Linked DNA regions of Streptomyces sp. 2114.4. Each later gene encodes a partner of the first gene's protein in a complex. Links are inferred from orthologs where the notes say so. Each region holds a gene or a part of one and is shown in the gene's direction. Other genes may lie near its edges.

Evidence for each region.
Region 2: the proteins of mfd (region 1) and uvrA are in contact, whole or in part, in a crystal structure (PDB 4DFC), measured with the Escherichia coli proteins. The link is inferred for Streptomyces sp. 2114.4 from one-to-one orthologs.

What each region holds. Positions count from the first base shown.
Region 1 is NZ_FYEY01000001.1:3,131,940-3,143,039, reverse strand. The notes cover bases 3,829-7,936. They hold mfd (transcription-repair coupling factor), read left to right. Parts: upstream 3,829-4,190; coding sequence 4,191-7,736; downstream 7,737-7,936. Other genes in these bases: CFW40_RS13535 (phospholipase A2), read left to right, coding at 3,829-3,999. In the rest of the region: CFW40_RS13550 (LCP family protein), read left to right, coding at 1-130; CFW40_RS13545 (cellulose-binding protein), read left to right, coding at 295-1,338; CFW40_RS13540 (MFS transporter), read right to left, coding at 1,400-2,902; more of CFW40_RS13535, read left to right, coding at 3,424-3,828; chloramphenicol phosphotransferase CPT, read right to left, coding at 8,290-8,826; CFW40_RS13520 (DUF2079 domain-containing protein), read right to left, coding at 8,844-10,424; CFW40_RS13515 (SurA N-terminal domain-containing protein), read left to right, coding at 10,925-11,100. UniProt on the Escherichia coli protein: Couples transcription and DNA repair by recognizing RNA polymerase (RNAP) stalled at DNA lesions. Mediates ATP-dependent release of RNAP and its truncated transcript from the DNA, and recruitment of nucleotide excision repair machinery to the damaged site.
Region 2 is NZ_FYEY01000001.1:1,842,636-1,853,112, reverse strand. The notes cover bases 6,557-10,041. They hold uvrA (excinuclease ABC subunit UvrA), read left to right. Parts: upstream 6,557-6,865; coding sequence 6,866-9,841; downstream 9,842-10,041. Other genes in these bases: CFW40_RS08070 (carbohydrate kinase), read right to left, coding at 9,917-10,041. Also shown: CFW40_RS08105 (TerD family protein), read left to right, coding at 1-1,258; CFW40_RS08100 (TerC family protein), read left to right, coding at 1,477-2,460; CFW40_RS08095 (MBL fold metallo-hydrolase), read right to left, coding at 2,587-3,243; CFW40_RS08090 (maleylpyruvate isomerase family mycothiol-dependent enzyme), read right to left, coding at 3,253-3,996; CFW40_RS08085 (FAD-dependent monooxygenase), read right to left, coding at 4,201-5,751; CFW40_RS08080 (TetR/AcrR family transcriptional regulator), read left to right, coding at 5,812-6,549; more of CFW40_RS08070, read right to left, coding at 10,042-10,477. UniProt on the Escherichia coli protein: The UvrABC repair system catalyzes the recognition and processing of DNA lesions. UvrA is an ATPase and a DNA-binding protein. A damage recognition complex composed of 2 UvrA and 2 UvrB subunits scans DNA for abnormalities.

The sequences.
Region 1 (11,100 bases):
TCCGGTGGTGCGGCCCGGGGTGATGGTGAGCGGTGTGGGGTCGGTGCTGCAGTGGAACGAAACCGGGGCGAGGCGGTTGTTCCAGGCGCTGCGCGCAGATGATCGGATTCCGACTTCTGGCGATAAATAACGCATCCTGGTGGGTGGGTTGGACGGGGTGTCGCGAGGCTGCGGCGTTCGGTGCGATCCGCGGGAAGTGCGGGTCACTGCACGGGGCTGCACGGAATCATGCGAAATGAAGCGGAACGCTGCGGGTCGCGCGGCTGCTGTGCGCGGCGGAGAGGGGCTTGAGGGATGAGTGCATCGGTTTCGCCTCACGGGTTCGAGGCCGTACGAGGGCGTGGCTACCGGCCGGAGGATGTGGACCGCCGGGTCACGGGGCTCTCGGTGGACCGCGACTCCTGCTGGGAGCGCGCCGCACGGCTCACCGTCCTGAACAACCAGATGGAGGCCGAACTCGCGGAGCTGCGCGCCTATCTGGCGCAGCAGCCGCCGCAGACGTATGAATCGCTCGGCAGCGAGGCCCGGCTGATCCTGACGACCGCGGAGTCCGAGGCGGCCCGGCTGCGGGCCGAGGCGGAGCAGGCGGCCGAGCGGATGCGGGGCGAGGCCGCCGTCCATGCGGACGACGTCCGGGACGCGGCCGAGCGGGCGGCCCATGCGCTGCGGGCCGAGGCGGATACCCGGGCCCGGCGCACGGAGCGGGCCGCGCGCGGCGAAGCCACCGAACTGGCGGCCGTCGCTGCCGAGGACGCCGAGCGGCTGCGGAGCGAGGCGGCCGAGGGGCTGGCGGAGGTGCGGCGGCGCACCGCGCAGTTGCTCAGCGACCAGGAGCAGCGGCAGGCGGACGAGTGGGACGCGGCCGGGCGGGAACTCGCGGCGCTGGAGGCGGAGACGGACCGGTGCGTCGCGGAGCTGGACGCCCGCGGGAAGGCCCTCCGCGCCGACGCCCGGCGGCTGTATGCGGAGGCGGAGGAGACCGCCCGGCACCGTCAGGAAGACGGCGAGGACCGCGCCGCCGGGCTCCTGGCCCGCGCCCGCGCGGAGGAGGAGCGCATCGAGCGGGCCACGGAGCGGATCCTGCGCCAACACGACGCGGAGCGCGAAGAGGTGCGCATCCATATGACCCATGTCCGCAACAGCCTGGCGGTGCTCACCGGGAAGGCGCCGGTGGCGGAGGGCGGCGACGAGGGCGCCGGGAGTACTCCGGAGGGCGGCGGACGGAACGAGGGCGCCGGCGCCGCCGTCGGTTCCGGCATCGGCTCCGGTCCCGGCTCCGACGAGGACGACACCCTGAAGACGCAGGTGCCCCGTCGGCGCGGCGGCCCGGGCGCCTGACCGCAACCGCCCGCCCCGCCCGGCCCGTCGGCCACTTCCCGCCCGGTTACGTCGCGCCCGGTTACGTCGCCCCCGGCTCCCCCTCGCCCGTCCCGCGGGCGTCCGAGTGCACCGGGAAGCGCCGCGGTGCCAGCAGCAACAGTGCGGCCAGCGCGAGGCCGGCGGCCGCGGCGGCGCCGAGGTAGACGTGGTCGACCGTGGTGTCGACGGCGTGGCGGAGGTAGTCGGTGGCACGGGCGGTGAGGGCGCCGGGGTGCTGGAGGGCGTGGGAGACCGCGTCCAGGTCGCCGGGCAGGCCGGGGCGGATGTCCGAAGGGGCGTGCGCCAGGCGGTCGTTGAGGGTGGCGTTCGCGAGGGCGCCGAAGAGCGCGGCGCCGAGGGACTGGCCGACCTGGCGGCAGAAGAGTATGGAGGCGGTGGCGGTGCCGCGCTCGGCATAGCCGACCGAGGACTGGACCCCGATGATCAGCGGCAGCTGGAAGAGGCCGAGGGCGGCGCCGAGCGCCAGCATGATCAGGGCGGGCTGCCAGGCGGCGCCCGGGTAGGGCAGCAGGGGGAAGGCGAGCAGGACCAGACCGGCCCCGCCGATGCCGAGTGCCGCGCAGGTGCGGATGCCGAGGCGGTTGTAGACGTGGCTGCTGAGGGCGGCCGAGACCGGCCAGCTCAGGGTCATGACGGACAGCACGAAGCCGGCGGCCGTCGGACCCAGGCCCAGCACCGCCTGCGCGTAGGTGGGCAGGAACACGGTCGGCGCGACCATCAGCAGGCCCAGGGCGCCGAGGGCGAGGTTGACGGCCGAGATGGTGCGGCGGCGCCAGACCCAGCCGGGGATGATCGGTTCCGCGGCCCGGCGTTCGATGAGGACGGTGACCGTGGCGCACAGCGCACTGCCGGCGAACAGCAGCAGCGACGGCGCGGAGTACCAGGGCCAGGCCACCCCGCCCTGGACCAGGGCGGTCAGCAGCAGCCCGCCACAGGCGAAGATCGCCAGCGCGCCGGGCCAGTCGACCCGGGGGCGGCGGGCCCGCCGGCCGTGCCGGTCCCGCTCCGGCTCGGAGAAGTACCGCACGATCAGCCAGAGGGCCACCGCGCCCACCGGCGCATTGACCAGGAAGATCCACCGCCAGTCGGCGCAGGCGGCGAGCAGTCCGCCCAGCGCGGGCCCGGCGACCGAGGAGACGGCCCAGACGCTGGAGAGCCTGGCCTGGATCCTGGGGCGTTCCTTCATCGGGTAGAGGTCGGCGGCGATGGTCTGGACGGTGCCCTGGAGGGCGCCGCCGCCCAGGCCCTGGAGCACGCGGAAGGCGATCAGCGAGGCCATGTTCCAGGCGCCCGCGCAGGCCAGCGAACCGGCGAGGAAGAGCACGATGCCGGTGAGCAGGATGGGCTTGCGGCCGAAGGTGTCGGAGAGCTTGCCGTAGACGGGCAGGGTGACGGTGACGGCCAGCAGATAGCCGGAGAAGAGCCAGGAGAAGACCGCGAAGCCACCCAGGTCACCGACGATCTGGGGAATGGCGGTGGCGATGATCGTCGAGTCGAGGGCAGCCAGCGCCATGGCGAGCATGAGGGCGGCGACGACGGGGCGGCGTCGCGGGTCCGCGGGCGCCGGGCCCGCCGTCCGCGGGGCCTCGCGTGCGCTCTGGCCGGCCGGTCGCGCGCTGTTGCTCACCGTTCCCCCTCCGCGGGACCTTCCGCAGGTCCTTGTATGCTGCACCCTTCCATGCGCGGGGCGGAGTGCGGAACCGCGCATCCGGGCCGGCGGCGACCCGACGGGCCCCTGGGCGTGGCACGCCGGCGGCCCTGGCGCCAGGGGTGTTCCAGATCACAGCAATGCGTGCGCGTGCGGGATTTGCGGGCATCGCATCCCTTTCGTGCATGAGGTTCATTCGGACATAGTGGCCAAAAATGTCCCTTCATCTCTCATGTCAGGTCCCGCGGAATGCGGGGTTCCTTGAGGCGGTGGCCGGGCATTTCCTTTAATTCCCTCTGCGGAGCCGCGCTGCCGCGCTATTTTCCTCCCTGAAGCCGATTTCGGATCGGCTTCCCATGCAGCGGGAAATCGGGGAAGGAAAACAAGTGAACACGATGCGGACCTCTTTCGGAGGTGTCGTACTGGCCGGTGTCCTCGCCCTGGGGACGGCGGCGCCCGCGCTCGCCGAGGCGCCGGCGAAGACGGCGGTCACGACCGGACCGTCCGCCGTGGCGCGGCAGATCTCCGCGGCGGACGTGGCCGGTCCCGCGGTCGGCGGGGCGTACCGGCTGGCGAAGCTCAAGTCGCTGACCAGCAAGGGGCAGGCGTCCCGGGACGCCTGGTTCAAGTACCTCGGGCTGTACCGCTCGGGCTCGAACTACTTCCGGTTCAACTGGAGCACCAACGGCTGCAACAGCTCGCCGGAGAAGCTGCCGGGCGGCTACGACTTCACCTACTCCTGCCACCGCCACGACTTCGGTTACCGCAATTACAAAACAATTGTGGGGAAGGCGGCCTGGCGCCGGGACCACAAGAAGCGCATCGACGACGTATTCCTGCAGGACATGCGCCAGGCCTGCCAGTACAAGCCCTGGGCCGACCCGCTCACCCCGGCGATGCGGAAGAAAATGAAGGCCGCCTGCCTCAAGAGCGCGGACAAGTACTACGCCGCGGTCCGGGTCCTCGGCTGACCGGTACCGCTCCCGGCTGACGGCTCGCGCCGCGGCCGGGAACACCGCCCCGGCGCGCGCTGTCCGCCGCGCCGGGGCCCTCCCGGGCTTGCGGCCCGCCCGGGTGGCGGGCGGGCGTACGCTTGGCAGCCCCGGCCCGTGAGACGTGTCGGGCTGCTGCGTTGTTCGCCTCGCTGGGACGGAATCTTCTGATGAGCCTGACTGGTCTGCTCGACGCCGTCGTACGGGACCCGGCGCTCGCCGAAGCGCTGCAGGCCGCGGCCGACGGGAACCGGCCGCATGTGGACCTGGTGGGGCCGCCCGCCGCCCGCCCGCTCGCGGTCGCCGCGCTGGCGCGGCAGGCCGGACGCCCGGTGCTCGCGGTGACCGCCACCGGCCGGGAGGCGGAGGATCTCGCCGCCACGCTGCGCAGCCTGATGCCGGCCGGCGAGGACAACTCCGTCGTGGAGTTCCCGTCCTGGGAGACGCTGCCGCACGAGCGGCTGTCGCCGCGCTCGGACACCGTCGGCCGGCGCCTGGCGGTGCTGCGCCGGCTCGCCCACCCGCGCGCCGACGACCCGATGGCCGGCCCCGTCTCCGTCGTCGTCGCCCCCATCCGCTCCGTGCTCCAGCCGCAGGTCAAGGGCCTGGGCGACCTGGAGCCCGTGAGCCTGCGCACCGGGCAGAGCGCCGACCTCGAAGAGATCGTCGACGGCCTGGCGGCGGCCGCCTACGCCCGCGTCGAGCTGGTCGAGAAGCGCGGTGAGTTCGCGGTCCGCGGCGGGATCCTGGACGTCTTCCCGCCGACCGAGGAGCACCCGCTGCGGGTGGAGTTCTGGGGCGACGACGTCGAGGAGATCCGCTACTTCAAGGTCGCCGACCAGCGGTCCCTGGAGGTCGCCGAGCACGGCCTGTGGGCGCCGCCGTGCCGTGAGCTGCTGCTGACCGACACCGTCCGGGAGCGGGCGGCGGCGCTCGCCGAGAAGCATCCCGAACTGGGCGAACTGCTCGGCAAGATCGCCGAGGGGATCGCCGTCGACGGCATGGAGTCGCTGGCCCCGGTCCTGGTGGACGACATGGAGCTGCTGCTGGACGTGCTGCCGGCCGGGAGCATGACGCTGGTGTGCGACCCGGAGCGGGTGCGTACCCGGGCCGCCGACCTGGTGGCGACCAGCCAGGAGTTCCTGCAGGCGTCCTGGGCGGCCAGTGCCGGCGGGGGGCAGGCCCCGATCGACGTGGGCGCGGCCTCCCTGTGGGGCCTTGCGGACGTCCGGGACCGGGCGCGCGAGCTGGGAATGATGTGGTGGTCGGTCAGCCCCTTCGCGTCCGGCGAGGAGCTGGAGGGCGACGGCGACACCCTCAAGCTCGGTATGCATGCCCCCGACACCTACCGCGGTGACACCCAGCGGGCGCTGGCCGACACCAAGCAGTGGCTGGGGGACGGCTGGCGCACGCTGTTCCTCACCGAGGGACACGGCCCGGCGGCCCGCACGGTCGAGGTTCTTGGCGGCGAGGGCATCCCGGCCCGCCTCGACGCCGACCTCGCGGAGCTCTCCCCGTCCCTCGTCCATGTCTCCTGCAGCACCCTCGACAACGGCTTCATCGACCCGGACCTCCGGATCGCCGTCCTCACCGAGACCGACCTCTCCGGCCAGAAGGCGGCCGGCAAGGACGGCGCCCGGATGCCGGCCCGCCGCCGCAAGACCATCGACCCGTTGACCCTGGAAGCCGGCGACTTCATCGTCCACGAGCAGCACGGTGTCGGCCGCTACATCGAGATGGTGCAGCGCACGGTCCAGGGCGCCACCCGCGAATACCTCCTCGTCGAGTACGCGCCCGCCAAGCGCGGCCAGCCCGGCGACCGCCTCTACATCCCCACCGACCAGCTGGAGCAGGTCACCAAGTACGTGGGCGGCGAGGCCCCCACCCTGCACCGGCTCGGCGGCGCCGACTGGACCAAGACCAAGGCGCGCGCCAAGAAGGCCGTCAAGGAGATCGCCGCCGACCTCATCAAGCTGTACTCCGCGCGGATGGCGGCGCCCGGCCACACCTTCGGCCCGGACACCCCCTGGCAGCGCGAGCTGGAGGACGCCTTCCCGTACGCGGAGACGCCTGACCAGCTCTCCACCATCGCCGAGGTCAAGGAGGACATGGAGAAGTCCGTCCCCATGGACCGCCTGATCTGCGGCGACGTCGGCTACGGCAAGACGGAGATCGCGGTCCGCGCCGCCTTCAAGGCGGTCCAGGACGGCAAGCAGGTGGCGGTCCTGGTCCCGACCACGCTGCTCGTGCAGCAGCACCTCGGCACCTTCACCGAGCGCTATGGCCAGTTCCCGGTCAACGTCCGGGCGCTGTCCCGCTTCCAGACCGACGGCGAGGCCAAGGCCGTCATCGAAGGGCTGCGCGACGGCTCCGTCGACCTCGTCATCGGCACCCACCGGCTGTTCTCCTCGGAGACCAAGTTCAAGGACCTGGGCCTGGTCATCGTCGACGAGGAGCAGCGCTTCGGCGTCGAGCACAAGGAGCAGCTGAAGAAGCTGCGCGCCAACGTCGACGTCCTGACCATGTCCGCGACGCCCATCCCGCGCACCCTGGAGATGGCGGTGACGGGCATCCGCGAGATGTCCACGATCACCACCCCGCCCGAGGAGCGCCACCCGGTCCTCACCTTCGTCGGCCCCTACGAGCAGAAGCAGATCGGCGCCGCCATCCGCCGGGAACTCCTGCGCGAGGGCCAGGTCTTCTACATCCACAACCGCGTCGAGTCGATCGACCGCGCCGCCGCCCGGCTCCGCGAGATCGTGCCGGAGGCCCGTATCCAGACCGCCCACGGACAGATGGGTGAATCGCAACTGGAGCAGGTCGTCGTCGACTTCTGGGAGAAGAAGTTCGATGTGCTGGTCTCGACGACGATCGTCGAATCGGGCATCGACATCTCCAACGCCAACACCCTGATCGTCGAGCGCGGCGACAACTTCGGCCTCTCCCAGCTCCACCAGCTGCGCGGCCGGGTGGGCCGCGGCCGCGAGCGCGGCTACGCCTACTTCCTCTACCCGCCGGAGAAGCCGCTGACCGAGACCGCCCACGAGCGGCTGGCGACCATCGCCCAGCACACCGAGATGGGTGCGGGCATGTACGTCGCCATGAAGGACCTGGAGATCCGCGGCGCGGGCAACCTCCTCGGCGGCGAGCAGTCCGGCCATATCGCCGGCGTCGGCTTCGACCTCTACGTACGGATGGTGGGCGAGGCGGTCGCCGACTACCGCGCCTCCCTGGAAGGCGGCGTGGAGGAGGAGCCCCCGCTCGAGGTCAAGATCGAGCTCCCCGTCGACGCCCATGTCCCGCACGACTACGCCCCCGGCGAGCGGCTGCGCCTGCAGGCCTACCGCGCCATCGCCTCCGCCTCCTCGGAAGAGGACATCGCGGCCGTCCGCGAGGAGCTGGCCGACCGCTACGGCAAGCTGCCCGAGCCCGTCGAGAACCTGCTGCTGGTCGCCGCACTGCGGATGCTCGCCCGCGCCTGCGGGGTCTCCGATATCACACTCCAGGGCTCCAACATCCGCTTCGGCCCGGTGGAGTTGCGTGAATCGCAGGAGCTGCGGCTCAAGCGGCTCCACCCCCGTACCGTCCTCAAGCCGGCCACCCGTCAGATCCTGGTGCCGCGCCCGGCCACCGGCAAGATCGGCGGCAAGCCGTTGGTGGGGCGCGAGCTGCTGGCGTGGGTGGGGGAGTTCCTCACGACCATTTTGGGCTCGTAGCCCCTTTGGGCTCGTAGCCCCGCTTCTCACGTTGTTGGGTGCGGCGCCGTTCGCCTTTTTGGGCTCGTAGCCCCGCTTCTCACGTTGTCGGGTGCGGCGCCGTTCGCCTCCGGCGGGGTGGGGTGGGGTTTGGGCGGGGGCCGCGCTTGCTCTGTGGTGGGTGCCGGTGGCGGGCCTCCGGGGCCTGTGTGGTGGACTGCTTCGCTTTACGTCCACCACACAGGCCCCTCCGGCCCACCACCTCCCGTCCGGTGTGGCGGCCCCCGCCCGGTGGGGGTGAAGGTTTTAAAAGCCAGAAGCTTGGCCGCGTCGTGGCGTAGCTGATGCTTGGGGTCTTTGGTCTTTTTGTTCACCCCCGCCGGGGTGGGGCCCCATAAACGGCGGGAGGGGGCGGGGCCGGAGGGGTGGGTGTTCGGACGTAAAGCGAAGCAGTCCGAACACCCACCCCGGAGGCCCCGAACCCGCCACCCACCACCCAGCCGGGGTCCCACCCCACACACCCGCCCCGCTCCCGCCGAAGGCGGGAAAGGACAACAGAAAGAAAGACGGCGGATCACACGGCAACGTGGGCGGCGATCCGCCGCGCGCACGCGGTCGGGGTCACGGAGGTCGTGTCGACCTCCAGGTCGTAGCGGACGCCCCGGTGGACCAGCGCCGCCTGGGCGGCGGCCATGCCCACCACCCGGTCCCCGCGGGCGCGTTCGCGAGCGGTGGCGGTGCCGGGGTCGCAGTGGACGCCGACCCACAGCACCTTCAGGCCGTCCAGCGCCCGGTGCCAGCGGTCCTGGCCCGCGCCGCCGTCCAGGAAGACCTCGTCGAGGATGATGCCGGTGCCGGCCCGGGCCATCTCCGCGATGCCGTGCAGCCAGCCGGTCTGCAGTGCGCGGAACGCGGGCCCGACGGTGACCGTGCCGTCGGGGGCGAGGACCAGCCCGTCCGGGGAGGTCATCAGCGCGGGCGGCAGGGCAGCGATGAAGGTGTCGATGCCGAAGGTCAGCCAGGGGCGGGGCAGGGTCTCCTGCAGGGCCCGGGCGAGGGTGGAAGTGCCCGCGCTGGAGCCGCCGTTCAGGACGATCACATCGGTGGTCATCGCGGTACCGTACGCGTTCAGCGGGCGGATGTCCGGTGAAATACCAGCAGGTCCCCGGCGCCGCCCAGGATGACGTAGGTGGACTTGGGGTGGCGGGCGGCGGCGTCCGCCAGTGCCTGGCGCGGGGTGCGGTTGTCGCGGAGCTGCACGGCGACGTACTCCGGCGACAGACCGCCGGTGTCGCCGATCCAGAAGGCCCGGGTCCGGCCGGCCAGGCGGCTCAGCGGCCGGATGTCGGACTCCACGCTCGCACCGTCGGGTATCCGCGCCAGCAGCTTCTCGGCGGCGATGGCGTCCGGCGGGGTGCGGTAGGTGGCGCCTTCGGTGAGGCGGGCCAGTGGCAGCGTGGTGGTCAGTGCGAGGGCCACGGCCACCACGGCGGCCGGCAGATGGTGCGCGTACGAGCGCAGCCAGGGCCGGGCGGAGACCCGGGCCCCGGGCAGGGCGTCGATCAGGGCGAGGAAGACCACCGGCATCAGGACGGCGTTGTAGTGCCAGTCGGTGCCCCAGTAGTGGGGCTCGTGGGACAGGAAGCGCCAGCCCAGCGTGGGCAGCGCGACCAGCAGCAGCGGGGAGCGCAGCGCGAGCAGGCCGGTGGTGGGCAGCAGCACCCACAGCGTGGTGCGCACGGCCGTGACGAGCGGGATGGTGAGGCCACCGCCGTCGGCGCCGAACTTGCTCCAGTAGTCGTACGAGCCGGAGCCGTTGAACCCCGGTATGAGCACGCCGAGGGTCACGGCGGTGGCGCTGAGGCCGAACGCGACCAGGCCGATGGCCAGCGGACTGGCCCGCCGGGTACGGATCAGGGCGAGCGCACCGATGACGGCCGCGGTCACCCCCAGGTCCTCCTTGACCAGCACCAGCGGCGCGGCCCAGCACACCACCGCGGTCCACCGCCCGCGCAGCACCGCTTCGAGCGCGAAGGCGATCAACGGCAGGGCGAAGGCGATCTCGTGGAAGTCGAAGTCGACGGCCTTCTGCACGCCCCAGGACGTGCCGTAGGCGACGCCGATCGCCAGGCCGGGGACGCGGCCCAGCGTGCGGGCGGCGGCGCGGGTGACCGGTATCGCGGACACCGCGACGAGCGCGGCCTGCGCGAGCAGCAGGGTCAGCGGGGAGGGGAACAGCCGGTAGAACGGGGCGAGCACGATCAGTACGGGACTGAAGTGGTCACCGAGGATGTTGGTGCCGGGGCCCTTGAGGTCGACGATCGGCGCCTGGAAATGGGCGTAGCCCCGTATGGCCTGCTCGAAGATGCCCAGGTCCCAGGAGGACGCGGACAGGGTGCGGAAACGGTGGAGCGCCAGCAGCGCGAACGCGACGAAGAAGAACCCCGCCGTCCAGTACGGGTCGAAGCGAGGGGCGCGTAGGGGGGCGGTCCGGGTGCGCAGCCGGTGCGTGGTGCGCCGCAGCCGGCCGGGCCGGTCCGGTGGCGGTGCGCCGGTGGCCGCGGCCTCGTGGCCGGCCGGCGACGGGGCGGACCGGGGAGCCGGTATGGACCCGGACGGGGTAGCGGTCCGGGGTGGCGGCACGGCGCCGATGTCCTCCCGAAGAATCCGTCCGGGGGCGCCCCCAGCCGTTACTGCGGCCGTGTCCATGCGGATCCTCACTCTCAACTGTCGAAAAGATACTCGAAGCGGAGCCCCGGCCGGCCCGGCCACTGCCGCGACGGCAAGGGCCGGGGTGGCAGGGGACAAGAGGGTGGCAGTGGGTCAGACGCGGGCGCCGGCCGGTCCGTTCCGGAACGGCCCGCCCCTCGGCTCCGGCCGGCTACCGTTCACTGGCGCTTCCACCGGCCGGCGGTCAGCAGACCCCCGAAAGCTGCCCCACGGTCCCTCCCGGCACCCTGTCACGGACCTCACCGGGAGAGGTGACCCGTGCGACCGCGGTACGCGCGAGCAAGGGACCGCCCCGGTCCGACGTGCCCACGTCGTCCTGACCGGAGCAGGGCCGGGGCGAGCCGGTGGGGTCCGGCGCCCGGAAGCGGAACCGTGCCCGTCCCAGATCGTTGGCCGAAGCAGTGGCCTGGGCCACGCCGACTCCATAGCATCGATCCACCAAGGTCGAGACTCCGTCGCACGATCTGCCGGGAGGCCATGTGTTCCGCCGTAGGACAGCGCTCTCCGTATCCGCCACCGCGGGCCTGCTGGCCGCGGCCCCGTTGCTCGCGGCCTGTGGCGGTGATGCCCATCCCGGGGCCGCGGCCATCGTGGACGGGAAGCGGATCACCGTCTCGCAGTTGCAGGCGAAGGTGAAGGATGTCCGCGCCGCGCA
Region 2 (10,477 bases), 1.3 Mb from region 1 along the record:
CCTCGCCCCGGCCGGTCCGGTCCCGGCCGCCCCCGCCCCGGCCGCAGGCCCCGCGTCGCCCGCCGGCCCCGCGTCGCCCGTGGCCGGTGACGCCGCCGGCTGGAGCATGGAGGAGCGGCTCTACAACCAGGTCTGGGGGATGTTCGAGGATCTGGCCCGCTCGGTCGCGGCCTACCGCAGCGCCTCGGGCTTCGCCGAGTCGCGCCTGGAGCAGGAGCTCGACCAGGCCCTGTCCGACCCGCGCAACCGCCTCGGCACGGCCGCCGACGAGGCCCGTGCCGCCGCCCGCGACAAGCACGCCGCCCTCGTCACCCAGGCCCGCGCCGCCCTCGACCGTGACCTCGCACAGCTCGCGGCCGAGTCGGCGGTCGTCGAGCCCGCCCTGCCGCCCGCCTTCGCCCGCTGGGACCACCCCGTCTGGCAGGGCCACCACGCCCCGTCCACGCGTCCGATGGCCTTGCGCCTGGGCGATCTGCACCTCCCCGAAGTGCTGGACCTGCGCATTCCCATGCTCGTACGCCTCCCCCTGGAGCGCGGGCTGTGGGTCGACAGCGGGCCCGATTCCTATGCCGCGGGCAGCGGCCCCGACCCCGGGCGCGACATCCCCCGGCGGGAACTGGGCAGCGCACTGACGGACGGGCCGCCCGACGAGGCCGACCTGCGCCGGCTGGCCATGGAGACGGCTGTGGCCATCGCCGCCCGGCTGCTCGCCATCCACCCCGCCGGTGACTTCTCGGTCCAGGTCATCGACCCGGGCGGCACCGCCGCGCCCGCCCTCGCGCCCTTGGTGGAGAGCGGTGTGCTGCCCGCCGCTCCGGTGCCCGGTGTCCAGGGCGTGACCGCGGTGCTGGAGGCGCTGACGCGACGGGTGGACCTCGTCCAGATGGCCGTGCGCCACCGCGCGGCGGACTCGCTCCCGCCGGATCTCGACCCCGCCGACCAGCTGCTGATCGTGCACGACTTCCCGCACGGCTTCGACGACCGCGCGCTCACCCGGCTGCGCTACCTGGCCGATGAGGGGCCGGCCGTCGGCGTGCATCTGATGCTGGTCGCCGACCGCGCCCAGGCCCGGGACCATGGCCCGGTCCTCGACCCGCTGTGGCGCTCGCTGCTGCGGATCACACCCGTGCCCGATGCCCATCTCGCCGACCCCTGGGTCGGTCATGCCTGGACGTACGAGCCGGCGCTCGCCCCGAAGGGGAGTCAGGTGGTGCGCCAGGTGCTGAGCCGGGTAGCGGCCGCTCGCCGACCATCCTGACCAGGCCTTTTGCCTTTTTCTTTACTATCTATTGCCTTTCCTTTACGCTTCTTGGTGCGGAGGGGAGTATTCCCGCTACGACGTACCCGTCATCACGGACCGGGAGTGTGCTGCGGTCCCGGGGCGTCGGCCCCGTTCCTCCATGCGGCGGAGCGGGGCGGAAGAGACCTCCGGCAGCGACGACGCTGTAAGTGCCGTACGACTCTGCCGGAGGAGCAGTGGACGTTTCCCTGAACCTGTGGGTGCTGACCATCCTTGGTCTGTGCGCCCTGATAGCCGCCGATTTCTTCATCGGCGGACGCAAACCCCATGAGGTCTCCCTCAAGGAGGCCGGCATCTGGACCGGCGTCTGGATCGCGCTCGCCGCGCTCTTCGGGCTCGGGCTGCTGGTCCTCGGCGGCACCGCGCCCGCCGGTGAGTTCTTCGCGGGCTTCATCACCGAGAAGTCCCTGAGCGTCGACAACCTCTTCGTCTTCGTACTGATCATGGCGAAGTTCGCGGTCCCGGCGATCTACCAGCAGCGGGTGCTGATGGTGGGTGTGCTGATCGCGCTGGTGCTGCGGGCCGGCTTCATCGGCGCGGGCGCCGCGATCATCGCCAACTTCTCCTGGATCTTCTACCTCTTCGGCGCGTTCCTCATCTGGACCGCGTGGAAGCTGATCAAGGAGGCCCGCGCAGAGGAGGAGGACGAGGAGTTCGAGGAGAACCGCTTCCTCAAGCTGGTCGAGAAGCGCTTCCCGTCGACCGACGCGTACCACGGCACCAAGCTGTTCGTCGTCGAGAACGGCAAGCGGCTGATGACGCCGATGCTGATCGTCATGCTGGCGATCGGCACCACCGATGTCCTCTTCGCGCTGGACTCCATCCCGGCGATCTTCGGTCTCACCCAGGACCCGTACATCGTCTTCACCGCCAACGCCTTCGCCCTGATGGGTCTGCGGCAGCTGTACTTCCTGATCGGCGGCCTCCTCAAGAAGCTGGTGCACCTCTCGTACGGCCTGTCGGTCATCCTGGGGTTCATCGGCGTGAAGCTGGTGCTGCACGCCCTGCACGAGTCCGCGGTGCCCGTTCCGGAGATCAGCATCCCGGTGTCGCTGGGCGTCATCTGTGCCGTCCTGATCGTCACGACGGTCACCAGCCTGCGTGCCTCGAAGAAGCAGGCCGCGGCCGACGCGGCGGCCAAGGAGCGCATCGACGCCTGAGGCCGGTCCGCACGGCGCACGCGCGCCCGGTTCCGCTCCTCACCGGAGCGCGAACCGGGCGCCGTCGTTCGTGGTGGAGGCCCCTGGGGGAGTACCCGCGGGACCCCGCGCTGTGCCGTTCCCGCGTTACCAGCCGCGCTGGTGCCACGCGGCGAGGTGCGGCCGCTCCGCGCCGAGCGTGGTGTCGGCGCCGTGGCCCGGATACACCCAGGTCTCGTCGGGAAGCTCGCCGAAGAGCTTGCGCTCCACGTCGTCGATCAGGCGGGTGAAGTTCTCGGCGCTGCCGAAGGTGTTGCCGACGCCACCGGGGAACAGGCAGTCCCCGGTGAACAGGTGCGGGGCACCGTGCGGGTCGTCGTAGACCAGCGCGATGCTGCCCGGTGTGTGTCCGACCAGATGACGCGCGGTCAGCTCGACCCGGCCGACGGTGAGGGTGTCGCCGTCCTCGACCAGCACATCCGTGGGGACGGGAATGCCCTCGGCGTCGTACCGCCCCGCGTAGGTCCGCGCCCCCGTCGCGTCGACGACCTCGCGCAGCGCGCCCCAGTGGTCGCCGTGCCGGTGTGTGGTGACCACGGATCCGATGCCGCTGTCGCCGATCAGCGCGAGAAGGGTGTGCGGTTCGGCGGCCGCGTCGATCAGCAACTGCTCATCGGTCGCCCGGCACCGCAGCACATAGGCGTTGTTGTTCGTCGGACCGACCGCGACCTTCGAGATCATCAGGTCGGTCAGCTCGTGCACGTCGGCCGGTCCGCCGACCTTCACTGCTCCGCTGTAGCCCATGGGACCACTCTAGAGCGGCGGCACCACGGGCAGGACGGAGCCGTGACTGTCGAGTTTGCCGCTCTCGCCACGGCCGGTGAGCCAGCCCACCAGCGCGACCGCGGAGCCCGTCACCACCACGGGCCGGTCCCCGGCGCCCGGCCCGGTGGCGAGGCGGCCGGTGTGCCACCGGCGGCCGTCGTCGGACCGCAGCTCCAGCGGGGGCAGCTCCGGGTGACCGGCGAACTTGACCGTGGCCAGGAAGGCCAGTTGGCGCTCGACGAAGTCGGGGGAGAGCTGGTCGAGGGTGTGGCCCACGCCGAGGTCGACATGGTGGAGTTCGAGCTCGGCCAGCCGGCGCAGCGGCAGCCGGTCGGCCCGTTCGACGACGTTGTTGCGCATCTCGACCTGGTAGGCGCGGCGGTCCCGCGGCAGGGCGTCCATCGCCTTGTCGAACCGCGCCGCGGACTCCCTGAGGTCGTCCAGATGCGCCGCCAGCGGGCGGTCGGCGCCCCGCTCGATATCGGCGGCACGCGCCTCGGGGCCGGCGTACATCGGCGTGGGCACATCCGTCCGCGCCCAGGTGAGGAGGTTGCCCAGGGCGTCCGCGTTGCGGGCCAGATGGGCAAGGACATGGCCGCGGGTCCAGCCGGGCAGCAGCGACGGTTCGCCGATCGCCGCGTCGTCGAGTGTGCTCACCGAGACGAGGAGCCGGTCGGTGGCCTCTCGGACCGCTGCCACATCGTGCGGGAAGTCGGGCGGGGTGAGGGTCATGGTCCGACGCTAGCGCCGCCGGGGCGGGTTCGGGAGTGGGCCGGCTCCGATCGAGGGGTACGCGGGCGGAGCGGGCGGCGCACGGCAGCCGGAAGGATCCGCCGGTCCGCGTCGCCCGCCAGACGCAGGGATCACGAGCGGGGTCAGCGGCCGTGATCCCTGCAGCCAGGGCCTGTCTTCACCGTCCCGTCGTCCGCCCGGAGGTCAGGCCGCCGCTTCGGCGGGCGTCCCGAACCAGAGCCGGAGCGCGGCGTCCAGCCCGTCCGGACCGCCGGGGGTGTCCACCGCCCAGGCGGTGGTGCCGTCGGGACGCACCAGCAGGCCGGCCAGACCGGGCCGCCCCGGGCAGTCCACCGTGAGCACCCGTATCCGGTCGCCGTATCCGGCGGCCCTCCTGCACAGCTCGGCGTCCCCGGCGAGGTCGAGCAACAGCCCCTGCCCGCCGTGCAGCTGGTCCGCGAGCCGGGTGCCGTCACCGAGCTCCAGGTCGGGCGCGCTGCGGCCGGTCAGCGGATGGTCGCCGGGCAGGTCGTAGCGCTGCCGGACGCCGGAGATCTTCTTGGCGAAGAAGGTGGTGGCGGCGACCGTTTCGGTCAGTTCGGCGATCACCCCGCGCAGCGCCATGGCGTGCGACTCCGGCCGCATCAGCGCCACTTGGGCCCGGGTCCACTCCAGCACCCATGCCCCCAGGGGGTGCCGCTCGGCCGTGTAGCTGTCGAGCAGGCCCTCCGGCGCCCAGCCGTGCACCGTGGCGGCCAGCTTCCAGCCGAGGTTCATGGCGTCGCCGATGCCGAGATTCAGCCCCTGGCCGCCGAACGGCGAGTGGACGTGCGCCGCGTCACCGGCGAGCAGCACCCGCCCCGACCGGTAGTCGGGCACCTGGCGTGCGTTATCGGTGAACCGGGTCGCCGAGTGCACCGCGTGGATCGTGACGTCCTCGACCCCGGACACCTTCCGCAGGGAGGCCTGCAACTCCTCGGCGGTGACGGGGGCTTCGCGGTCCGCCGGCGGTCCGTCGAACTCCACGGTGAGGATCCGGCCGGGCACCGGCCCGTGGGCATACGTCCCCGTCCGGGTGAAGTTCCAGCCGGCGCCCAGGGCCTCGGCGCCGGTCATCTCGACGAGGGCCTGACGGCCGGTGATCTCCGGGGCCGTACCGGGGAAGGGGAAGCCGGCGAGCCGGCGGACGGTGCTGCGGCCGCCGTCGCAGCCGGCCAGCCAGCCGGTGCGCAGCGACCCGTTCGAGGTGTGGACGTGCACACCGTCCTCGCCGGCGTCGAAGCCGGTCAGGGTCACCCCGCGGCGCAGGTCGACGCCCAGCTCGGCGGCGCGGGCGCCGAGCAGCCGCTCCAGGGCCTCCTGGGGTACGAGGCCGACCTCGGCGGCGGGCCCGGGGCCGTCGAAGTCCGGGTCCGCCTCGTCCAGCAGGTCACCGCGCAGCATGAGGCCCGCGAAGTGCCCGGCGAACCTCGGTGGCTGCTTCACCCCGGTGGCGCCGGCGGCCTGGCGCTGCCGCATGAACGAGCTGACCCTGTCGTAGGCGTCGCGCTGCGCCGCCGCCAGGCCGGGCAGCATCCCGCGCCGGTAAAGGGCCTCTGCCGTGGGGGAGTTGACCGACCCCGCCTTGATGGTCGTGTCCACGCCGGTCAGTCGCTCCAGGACGACGACCGACACGTCTGCCAGTGCGAGTTCGCAGGCGAGCATCAGCCCCACCGGACCGCCCCCTGCCACCACTACGTCTGCGTCATGCTTCATGGACGTAAGTGTAGTCACTATAAGTTTGTTGTGACTAAAAACAGGTCTAACATTCCGGCCATGAAGGATGGCGTGACGAGTGAGGTGCCGGGTGAAGAGCGGCACGGCGGAGACGAGGCGGGTCCTCGCGGCCGGTGGGAGGAGACCGGTTTCACCGAGGACGACGGGCGGCTGACGCTGCGCGAGCGCAAGAAGCTGCGCACCCGGCAGCGGATCTCCGGCGAGGCCACGCTGCTGTTCATCCAGCGAGGCTTCGACAACGTGACGGTCGCCGAGGTGGCCCGCGCCGCCGAGGTGTCCACGATGACGGTCTTCAATTACTTCCCGCGCAAGGAGGACCTGTTCCTCGACCGGATCCCCGAGGCCCGGGAGTTGATCATCCGCGCCGTCCGCGAGCGCGGTGCGGACGAGTCACCGCTCGCCGCGCTGCGCCGGCTCGCTCTCGGGCTGCTGGCGGAGCGGCATCCGCTGGCCGCCGTGGGGGAGGGGTTCGAGCACTTCTACCGGACGGTGCTGGACTCGCCGGCGCTGCGCGCGCGGGGCCGGGAGGCGGTCGAGGAGATGGAGAGCACACTGGCCGCGCTGCTGGCCGAGGCCGCGGGCGGCGAGGCGGACCGTCCCGGCCCGGACGCCCGGCTGGCCGCGGCGCTGATCGTCGCGGGGATCCGGGCGGCGGGCGCCGAAGCGGTGGCCCGGCAGCTCGGGGGTGACCCGGTGGACGAGGTGGCCGTTGAACAGGCGGAGGTGCTGCGGCGCACCTTCGATGCGCTGGAGCGTGCGCTGCCCGGTGTCTCCTGAGGGGACTCCCCGCGGTGTGCGGGGCCGCGGGGGGTGTACGGGGCGTGAGAGTCGTACGGGGAGTACGGCGGGCGCGGGGTGTATGGCGGCGCGGGAAGATTGTGGGGCCGCCACACGTTCGGGTGAAGAGGGCTTGCGAACCCCTAAATCGAATGCGCGTGCTATAGGCTCGTGTGTGGCATCCCCAAGACAGTGCCGCGGCGGGCCCCATACCCTGGGGCGGGGGCTCCGCTCCGCTCCGTCGCCTCTGCTCACCCACCGCGCGGCGGACGCAGAGCCGCGGCCCCCGCCCCCTCCAAGAAAGGTGCCGACCGGCGTGGCCGACCGTCTCATCGTCCGTGGCGCTCGCGAGCACAACCTCAAGAACGTCTCGCTCGACCTCCCCCGCGACTCCCTCATCGTCTTCACGGGGCTCTCCGGGTCGGGCAAGTCCTCGCTCGCCTTCGACACGATCTTCGCCGAGGGGCAGCGGCGCTATGTCGAGTCGCTCTCCTCCTATGCCCGGCAGTTCCTCGGGCAGATGGACAAGCCCGATGTGGACTTCATCGAGGGCCTGTCCCCCGCGGTGTCGATCGACCAGAAGTCGACGTCGCGCAACCCCCGCTCGACGGTCGGCACGATCACCGAGGTCTACGACTACCTCCGTCTGCTCTTCGCGCGGATCGGCAAGCCGCACTGCCCCGAGTGCGGGCGGCCGATCGCCCGGCAGTCGCCGCAGGCGATCGTCGACAAGGTGCTCGAACTCCCCGAGGGCAGCCGCTTCCAGGTGCTCTCCCCCCTGGTGCGCGAGCGCAAGGGCGAGTTCGTCGATCTCTTCTCCGACCTTCAGACGAAGGGCTACAGCCGGGCCCGGGTCGACGGGGAGACGATCCAGCTCTCCGAGCCGCCGAAGCTGAAGAAGCAGGAGAAGCACACCATCGAGGTGGTCGTCGACCGCCTCACGGTCAAGGAGTCCGCCAAGCGCCGGCTGACCGACTCCGTCGAGACCGCCCTCGGGCTCTCCGGCGGCATGGTCATCCTCGACTTCGTCGATCTGGACGCCGACGACCCGCAGCGCGAGCGGATGTACTCGGAGCATCTGTACTGCGCCTACGACGATCTCTCCTTCGAGGAGCTGGAGCCCCGCTCCTTCTCCTTCAACTCGCCCTTCGGCGCCTGCCCGGACTGCACCGGCATCGGCACGCGCATGGAGGTCGACCCCGACCTGATCGTCCCCGACGAGGACCGCTCCCTCGACGAGGGCGCCATCCACCCCTGGTCGCACGGCCACACCAAGGAGTACTTCGGCCGTCTGGTCGGCGCGCTGGCGGACGCCCTCGGATTCCGTACGGACATCCCCTGGGCCGGGCTGCCGGCCCGCGCCAAGAAGGCGCTGCTGAACGGCCACAAGACCCAGATCGAGGTGCGCTACCGCAACCGGTACGGCCGCCAGCGGGCCTACACCACCCCCTTCGAGGGCGCCGTCCCGTTCGTCAAGCGGCGGCACTCCGAGGCGGAGAGCGACAGCAGCCGGGAGCGCTTCGAGGGCTATATGCGCGAGGTGCCCTGCCCGACCTGCGAGGGCACCCGGCTGAAGCCGATCGTGCTCGCCGTGACGGTCCAGGAGCGGTCGATCGCCGAGGTCGCGGCCATGTCGATCAGTGACTGCGCCGACTTCCTGCGGGACATGAAGCTCACCGCCCGCGAGAAGAAGATCGCCGAGCGGGTCCTCAAGGAGGTCAACGAGCGGCTGAAGTTCCTGGTCGACGTCGGCCTGGACTACCTCTCGCTGAACCGCGCGGCCGGCACCCTCTCCGGCGGCGAGGCCCAGCGCATCCGCCTCGCCACCCAGATCGGCTCCGGCCTGGTGGGCGTGCTCTATGTCCTCGACGAGCCGTCGATCGGCCTGCACCAGCGCGACAACCACCGGCTGATCGAGACCCTGGTGCGGCTGCGCGACATGGGCAACACCCTCATCGTCGTCGAGCACGACGAGGACACCATCAAGGTCGCGGACTGGGTGGTGGACATCGGCCCCGGCGCGGGCGAGCACGGCGGCAAGGTCGTGCACAGCGGCCCGATGAAGCAGTTGCTGGCCACCAAGGAGTCGATCACCGGCCAGTACCTCTCCGGCAAGAAGGCCATCGCGACCCCGGACATCCGGCGGCCGGCCGACCCGTCGCGGCAGCTGACGGTCCACGGCGCGAAGGAGAACAACCTCCGCGACATCGACGTCTCCTTCCCGCTCGGAGTGTTCACCGCCGTCACCGGCGTCTCCGGATCCGGAAAGTCGACGCTGGTCAACGACATCCTCTACACCCACCTGGCGCGCGAGCTGAACGGCGCCAAGTCGGTCCCGGGCCGGCACACCCGGGTGGCCGGCGACGACCTGGTGGACAAGGTCGTGCATGTCGACCAGTCGCCGATCGGCCGGACCCCGCGTTCCAACCCGGCCACCTACACCGGCGTCTTCGATCATGTCCGCAAGCTCTTCGCGGAGACGATGGAGGCCAAGGTCCGCGGCTATCTGCCGGGGCGCTTCTCCTTCAACGTCAAGGGCGGCCGCTGCGAGAACTGCTCCGGCGACGGCACGATCAAGATCGAGATGAACTTCCTGCCGGATGTGTATGTGCCGTGCGAGGTCTGCCACGGTGCGCGCTACAACCGGGAGACCCTGGAGGTCCACTACAAGGGCAAGTCCATCGCCGAGGTGCTGGACATGCCCATCGAGGAGGCGCTGAGCTTCTTCGAGGCGGTGCCGACCATTTCCCGGCATCTCAAGACGCTCAACGAGGTCGGCCTCGGGTACGTCCGGCTCGGCCAGTCCGCGCCGACGCTCTCCGGCGGTGAGGCGCAGCGCGTCAAGCTGGCCAGCGAGCTCCAGAAGCGCTCGACGGGCAGCACGGTCTACGTCCTCGACGAGCCGACCACCGGTCTGCACTTCGACGACATCAGCAAGCTGATCAATGTGCTGTCCGGCCTGGTGGACAAGGGCAACACGGTGATCGTCATCGAGCACAACCTCGATGTGATCAAGACGGCGGACTGGGTCGTCGACATGGGCCCCGAAGGCGGCAGCGGCGGCGGCCTGGTCGTCGCCGAGGGCACCCCGGAGGGCGTCGCGTCGATCCCGGCCAGCCACACCGGCAAGTTCCTGCGGGAAATCCTCGGCGACCGCGTCAGCGATGCCGCGCCGGTGGGGACCACCGCGAAGAAGACGGTGGCCAAGAAGGCCGCGGCACAGAGGCCGGCCGCCAAGAAGACCGCGGCCGCGGCCAAGAAGACGACGGCCCGGTCCCGCAAGGCCACCTGATACCGCCGGACGTCTCCTGCCGGGCCGTCACCGCTCTCCGTACGGGGACGCGGTGGCGGCCCGCTGCTGCACTTCCTACGCCGCCAACTCCGTGGCGAACGGCGGTTCTGCCCCCGCGCGGGAGCAGGTGACGGCGGCCGCGCGGGCGGCGAAGCGCAGGATGTCGCGCCAGTCGTCGTCGCCGAGGGCGGCTACGGCGGCGTACGAGAGGGCGTCATGGGCGTCCAGGCGGTGCAGGAGCGCGGCGTTGACCGTGTCGCCGGCTCCGATGGTGTCGACGACGGTGACCCGCTCGCCGGGGACCGTCAGCTCACCGCCGCCGCGCCTCAGCACCGTCAGACCGTCGCCCCCACGGGTCAGCACGATCGCGGCCGGCCCTGCCGCCAGCCACTCCTGCGCCGCCGCGACGACCGCCTCCCCTGTGCCGCCCGGCGCCGCGCCGTCCCCGGCCCCGGCCAGCCACAGGGCATCCTCCTCCGACAGCTTCAGCAGGGCGAGGTCGGGGAGCCAGGAGAGGAAGCGGGCCCGGTAGGCGTCCGGATCCGGGATCAGACCGGACCGGATGTTGGGGTCGAGCGCCGTGAAGACACCGCGCCGGGCCTCGCGCCGCAGCAGGGACTCGTACGCACTCGCGCC